DNA from 3 places in the Micromonospora sp. NPDC047756 genome. Region 2 is predicted to be linked to each of the others. Evidence: riboswitches for the same ligand, from Rfam matches in the RefSeq annotation. Region 2 holds a riboswitch; each other region holds the start of a gene.
The links. Region 2 has a riboswitch for S-adenosylmethionine ahead of ACZ6NZ_RS11290 (ABC transporter substrate-binding protein). Riboswitches for the same ligand answer to the same signal wherever they lie in the genome.
Positions count from the first base shown of each region.

Region 1 (2,244 bases), on a different contig from region 2:
GGGCCGAAGGTACGCAGCTCGACGACGTGCGGCAGGGCGGCGAGGCCGCTCCGCAGCCGGGCCAGCAGGGCCTGCTCGTGGGCGGCCAGCGCGCTCCGGTCCGCCTCGTCGAGCGCCCTGCACACCGCCGCCAGCGCGACCGCTCCGAGCAGGTTCGGGGTGCCGCCCTCGTGTCGGGCCGGGCCGGTCGCCCAGGTCACGTCGTGGGTGGCCGGCCCGACGTGGCTGGTGGCGCCACCGCCGGCCAGGTAGGGCGGGGCGGCGTCCAGCCAGTCGGCGCGACCGATCAGCACGCCCGCGCCGAACGGCGCGTACAGCTTGTGGCCGGACACGGCCAGATAGTCGACGTCCAGCGCCAGCAGATCGACCGGGGCGTGCGGGGCGAGCTGCGCGGCGTCGAGCGCTATCCGAGCACCGTGCCGGTGCGCCACCCGCGCCAGCTCGGCGACCGGCCACCGCTCACCGGTCACGTTGCTCGCACCGGTCACCGCGACCAGCACCGGCAACGCCGGGCTGCTGCCCCGACGCAGCTCGGTGAGGGCGGCGGCGAGATCACGAACCGCCCCGTCGGGGTCGCTGGGCACCGGCAGCCGCACCGACCCGCGCGGCCAGGGCAGCAGGTTGGCGTGGTGTTCGCCAGCGAACGTGACCACGGTGGTGCCGGCCGGCACGGCCCGTGCCAGCAGGTTGAGCGCGTCGGTGGTGTTGCGGGTGAAAATCACATGATCGTCGGCGCGAGCGCCGAAGAAGTCGCCGATGGTCTGCCGGGCCTGCTCGTACGCGAGGGTGCAGCGCCGCGACAGCGCTCCCGCTCCGCGATGCACGCTGGCGTACCAGGGCAGCAGCTCGGCCACCGCGTCGGCGGCGGCCCGCGCGCACGGCGCACTGGCCGCGTAGTCCAGGTTGATCTCGCCGGGCACGCCGAGGACGTCGAGCGACGTGGACGGCACGGTGGGCAGGCTGGGCAGCGAGGGGACGAGAGTGACGGACACGCCGGAACCTCCGGGGTCAGGGACCCCGGGTGCGACATCGGGACGGGGTCCGCGCTTGCCCAGCACACCGATCGGGCTGGGCCCGGTCATCACCCGGGGCACCCCACCGCGAACTCGACGAGGGTTGCCGGCCAGCAAGCCGGGGCTTGACGCTGGCGCTCGTGACCTGCCGGCAGCATAGCGGCTACCGATGCGGCCGAACCAGCCGGCGGTGGATGGCTACGCTGACCGCATGGCCGACACCCCGCCCGGTTCACCGCTGCCGCCTGCGCCCGCCGCACCGCCCGCGCCCGCCGGCCCGCCCACGGGCAAGACGCCGCGGATGCCGCTGCGCCGACTGGGCTGGCGGCGGTTCCTGGTGCTGGCCGGGGTGGTGCTGTTGATCGCGGCGTGCGCGGTCTTCATGGTCTTCACGCTCGGCCAGTCGCTCGGTGTGCAGGCCCTGCTGATCGGGGTGGTCGCCGCCATTCTGCCGGTGCCGGTGCTGGTCGGTTGCTTCCTCTGGCTGGACCGCTACGAACCGGAGCCGTTGAAGTATCTGATCTTCTGTTTCGCCTGGGGGGCGTTCGTCTCCACCGCCGCCTCGCTCACCGTGAACGACTTCGCGGCCAACCGCTTCGACGACTGGGGCCTGCCGTCGGCGCTCACCGGGGTGCTGGTGGCACCGTTCATCGAAGAGCTGACCAAGGCGTTGGGCCCGATCCTGCTGCTGGTGTTCCGCCGCCGCGAGTGGTCGGGGATCACCGACGGCCTGGTCTACTGCGGGCTCGCCGCGGTCGGCTTCGCGATGGTGGAGAACATCCTCTACCTGGGTGGGTTGGGCTACGCGTCCGGTGCCGACCGGTACGGCCCGGCCACCGGCATCCAGCAGGTCATCGCGATCTTCATCCTGCGGATCCTGCTGTTCGGGTTCGCCCACCCCCTCTTCACCTCGATGACCGGTGTGGGGTTGGGTATCGCCTCCCGGACGGCGGACCGGCGCATCCGGGTGCTCGCGCCGATCGCCGGTCTGCTGCTGGCGATGATGCTGCACGGCACGTGGAACCTGCTGCCCACGCTGACCCAGGCCACCGGCGAGGCCATCATCATGCTGTACGGCTTCCTGGGTCTCATGGTGCCGGTCTTCTTCGGCACCGTGGGACTGGCGCTGTGGCTGCGCGCCTGGGAGGGGCGGCTCACCGAGCGGGTCCTGCCCGACTACGTACGCGCCGGCTGGCTCAGCCCGCCCGAGGTGGCCGCCCTGAGCAGTCTC
Region 1 is NZ_JBVJGQ010000004.1:474,383-476,626, reverse strand. It holds gene ACZ6NZ_RS15415 (aminotransferase class V-fold PLP-dependent enzyme) at 1-992, opposite strand, end outside; SAM riboswitch class IV at 1,039-1,159, opposite strand; gene ACZ6NZ_RS15410 (PrsW family intramembrane metalloprotease) at 1,183-2,244, shown strand, end outside.
Region 1: linked by a shared signal. The riboswitch ahead of ACZ6NZ_RS15415 (aminotransferase class V-fold PLP-dependent enzyme) and the one ahead of ACZ6NZ_RS11290 (ABC transporter substrate-binding protein) in region 2 are both predicted to bind S-adenosylmethionine.

Region 2 (2,244 bases):
TCCTGGTGTTGATCACCTCGGCCGCGACGGCGGTGACGCTCGCTGCGCGCCGGCAGCGTCAGCGCGGCCGCACCATCGCCTTCGGCGTCATCACGTTGATCTTCGTCTACACCACCGTGGCGAACGTGGTGGAACGCCCGGACGGTGTGAAGATCGCGGCCTGTTTCATCGGCGGGATCATCCTGGTGTCGGTGCTGTCCCGGCTGATGCGGGCCTACGAGCTGCGCGTCGACCACGTCGAGCTGGACCACACCGCGACGCGGATGATCGACGAACGCGCCGGACGACGGATCCGCCTCGTCGCGCACGAACCCGACCGGCGCGACGAGGCGGAGTACCGCGCCAAGCTGGCGCAGACCATGGCGGACAACGACTTTCCCGACGACAGCGACGTCATCTTCGTCGAGGTCACGGTCACCGACCCGTCCGACTTCGAGACCGAGCTGCTGGTCCGCGGTGGGGTGGTCGACGGCCGTTTCCCGGTGCTCAGCCTGGCCAGCTCGTCGGTGCCCACCGCGCTCGCCGCCCTGTTGCTGGAGATCCGCGACCGCAGCCGTCGGCGCCCCCACATCTACTTCGAGTGGTCCGAGGGTGGCCCGACCCGCAACTTCCTGCGCTACCTGGCCTTCGGACAGGGCGCCATCGCCTCGGTGACCCGGGAGATCCTGCGCCGCCAGGAGCGCGACCCGCACCGTCGACCGCACGTCCATGCCGGCTGACCTGCGAGTTGACAGCCCATCGCGCACAGTGAGCGTGGTCATACCGACTGGACGATCCACCCGTTCCTGCTGCTAGCCTCGGCGCAGGTCATGAGCGCCAGCGCGAAGCCCCGGCTCGCTGGCCGGCAACCCTCCTCCGCGGTGGGGTGCCCCGGGTGAAGACCAGGCACCGGCAGGACGTCGGTGCAAGCGTGGCCTGGCACCCAGGTCAGCACAGACCCGGGAGAACCATGCGCATCCTCGGCACCACCGGACCGACCGACGTCGCGGACACCCGCACCGGTCGCCCCTCGCCCGTACTGATCCGGCGACGGCACCTGGACATGATGCGAATGTGCAGCGCCGCCTGTCGTCGCGGCACCGCGCTCTAGCACCACCTTCCCGAGCTCCTCTCCCACCGGTACGCCCATCGGGCGCGCCGTCGGTGGCGTACGTCCGTGCGCGCCGAGACACCACCCTTCGGAGACACCAGTGCGATTCCTTCCTGCCCTGACCCGCGCCGCCGCCCTGAGCGCGGTCACGATCCTCGCCGCCACCGCCCTCACCGCCTGCGGAGACGACGACTCCTCCGACGCCAACCCGTACGGCCTGGCCCAGTCGGGCGTGCTGCGCGCCGGAACGCTGACCGACGCGCCGCCGAACGTGTACCTCGAGGACGGCAAGTTCACCGGCTTCGACAACGACCTGCTCACCGCCGTGGCCGGCAAGCTCTCCCTCAAGGTCGAGTTCGTCGGCACCGACTTCTCCGCGCTGCTCAGCCAGGTCAACAACCGTAAGTTCGACGTGGGCAGCTCCTCGATCACCATCACCGAGGCCCGCAAGAAGACCGTCGACTTCGGCAACGGCTACGACTTCGGCTACTTCGGCCTGGACGTCCCGGCCGGCTCGCCGATCACCGGCTTCGACCAGCTCGCCGGCAAGCGGGTCGTGGTGGTGCAGGGCACCGTCCAGGACGACTACGCCACCGGCAAGCAGCTCAACCCGGTGCGGGTGCCGGACTACAACGGCGCGATCAACCAGCTCAAGGCGGGCACCGCCGACGCCTGGATCGCCCCGGCGGAGATCGGCGAGAAGTCGGCCGCCGACAGCAAGGGCAAGATCACCGTGGCGGCCAAGCAGCTCAGCCCGGCACCGACCGCGTACGCGGTGGCCAAGGGCAACGACAAGCTGCGCGAGGCGCTCAACAAGGCGCTCGACGAGGTCATCGCCGACGGCACCTGGAACCGGTTGCAGGCCCAGTACTACCCGGGCCGGCCGATCCCGGCGGACTTCGCCCCGGGCAGCGGCGCGGTCAAGGTCGCGCCGTCGGCGTCCGCGTCGGCCGCGTCCTGAGCCGGTGACGAGCGAGCGGGGCGGTAGGAGGAGCAACCGATGGATCCGTTGACCACCCTGTGGGAGACCTTCTTCGACGCCGACGCGATGCGCGAGGCGCTGCCCGAGATGCTGACCGTCGGGTTGCCCAACACGCTGATCCTCGCGGTCTCCGCCGCCCTGCTCGGCTCGGTGCTCGGCCTGTTGCTGGCCG
Region 2 is NZ_JBVJGQ010000003.1:410,953-413,196, forward strand. It holds gene ACZ6NZ_RS11285 (amino acid transporter) at 1-719, shown strand, start outside; SAM riboswitch class IV at 806-917, shown strand; gene ACZ6NZ_RS11290 (ABC transporter substrate-binding protein) at 1,191-2,051, shown strand; gene ACZ6NZ_RS11295 (amino acid ABC transporter permease) at 2,091-2,244, shown strand, end outside.

Region 3 (2,244 bases), on a different contig from region 2:
AGCCGGCCGGACTCGACCAGCTTGCGCAGCACCGCCACGGTGACCCCGCCGGCGGTCTCCGCGAAGACCCCGGTGGTACGGGCCAGATCGCGGATGCCCGCGCGGATCTCGTCGTCGTCCACGTACTCCATCCAGCCGCCGGTGCGGCGGACCGCCTCCAGGGCGTAGAGGCCGGCTGCCGGGTCGCCGATGTTGAGTGACTTGGCGATGCCCGTGGGCTTGACCGGGACGATCGTGTCGGTCTCACCGTGCAGCGCGACGGCGATCGGGTTGCAGCCGGCGGACTGCGCCCCGAAGACCTTCCAGCCGTCGGCGGGCGCCTCGACCAGGCCGATCTCCACCAGCTCGGAGAACGCCTTGTCAATCTTGGTGAGCAGCTCGCCGCTGGCCATCGGGATGACCACCTGCGCCGGGATCCGCCAGCCGAGCTGCTCGGCCACCTCGTAGCCGAGCGTCTTGGAGCCCTCCGCGTAGTACGGCCGGACGTTCACGTTGACGAACGCCGTGTCCTCGAACTCGTCGGTCTCCACCAGCTCACCGCAGAGCCGGTTGACATCGTCGTACGAACCGTCGATGGCGACCAGTTCGCCGCCGTAGACGGCGGTGGTGATGACCTTGCCCTGCTCCAGGTCGCTGGGGATGAAGACCACCGAGGGCACCCCGGCGCGGGCCGCGTGGGCGGCCACCGAGTTGGCCAGGTTGCCGGTCGACGCGCAGGCGAACCGGCTGAAGCCGAGGGCCTTGGCGGCGGTGAGCGCCACCGAGACGACCCGGTCCTTGAACGAGTGGGTCGGGTTGGCACTGTCGTCCTTGACCCAGAGCGGCGCGGTGATGCCCAACTCGGCGGCGAGGTGCGGGGCCGCCACCAGTGGGGTCAGGCCCGGGTCGAGGGTGACCCGGCTGGCCGGGTCCTGTCCGGCGGGGAGCAGGGCGGCGTACCGCCAGATGTTGTTCGGGCCGGCCTCGATCTGCTCGCGGGTGACGGTGGCCAGCGCGGCGGTGTCGTAGTCGACCTCCAGCGGGCCGAAACACTCGTAACAGGCGTGCTGGGCGGCGAGCGGGTAGCGGGCCGAACAGGCACGGCAGACCAGGGCGCGGGCGGGGCTGGCAGCGGTGTCGATGCCGGAGGCGACGAGCGTCGACGTCATGTCGAGGGTCCTCTCATCTTTCCCCGCATCGCACGGTGCGGCGGGGACGGAATTGGCACCTGCCCCGCGGGTCGCTCAGCGGTGAGCGCGCGGGGTGGTTGCCGGGGCGTCGTCGGGCCGTATCCCTCAGCCCCTCTGGATGAGGTATTCAGTTGTGCCGTCGAGTCTAGGACAACGCTGTCGGCCGCTGCTACCACTGATCCCAGGTATTGGGTCAGCGGAAACTGACCGCGACGGGGTCGGTCACCGCGATCGGGTCCGTCACCGCGCTCGTCTGGGGCAGCGCCGCGGCCCGGGGCCGGGCGGCGAGGTTCGCGGCGATCAGGGCGGCGATCGTGATGGCGGCCCCGACCAGTTCGACGGGCTCCGGGCGGTAGCCGCGGGCGATCTGCACCGCGAACGTCGTCACCGGAACCAGGTTCATGAACAGCGCGGCGTTGGCGGCGCCGAGTCGCTGCACGCCGGTGTTCCAGGCCAGGACCGCGATCACGGCACCCACCAGCACGGCGTACGACAGTTGCGGAGCGACCGCCACGAGGTCGGCGGCGGCCGGCGCGTGCTGCCAGCCGACGGCGTCGGCGCCGACGCTCAGGACGAGCATGGCGGCCGTGCCGGCGAGCGCGGTCAGTGTGGTGAAGCGCAGCGGCGACCACTCGCCGAACCGGCTGGCACCGTGGGTGTAGATGCCCCAACCCAGCACCGCGCCGATCATCATGAGCCCACCCAGGCCGAACTGGCCGAGCCCGGCCAGGCTCCCGCGCGTGATCACCAGACCGACGCCGAGGAGCGCCACCAGGGAGAGTGCCAGCAGGAGCGGCTTCGGGCGTACGCCGTCGCGAGCCCAGCGGACCAGCTGGGTGATCACCGGGGTGGTGGCCACGAAGAGGGAGATCTGCTGCGGGGCGGCGTGTTCCAGCGCCAGGTTGGTGAGCAGGTTGAAGCCCGCGAAGCCGACCACTCCGAGCACCACCACCTCCAGCGCCCGGCCGCCGTGACCCAGCGCGCCGACGCCCTCGCGCAGCAGCAGGATGGCGACCAGGACGACGGCGGCCAGCAGGTAGCGCGCGGTGGTCAGGTTGAGCGGGTCGACCCGGTG
Region 3 is NZ_JBVJGQ010000004.1:495,575-497,818, forward strand. It holds gene thrC (threonine synthase) at 1-1,148, opposite strand, end outside; SAM riboswitch class I at 1,159-1,294, opposite strand; gene ACZ6NZ_RS15500 (DMT family transporter) at 1,363-2,244, opposite strand, start outside.
Region 3: linked by a shared signal. The riboswitch ahead of thrC (threonine synthase) and the one ahead of ACZ6NZ_RS11290 (ABC transporter substrate-binding protein) in region 2 are both predicted to bind S-adenosylmethionine.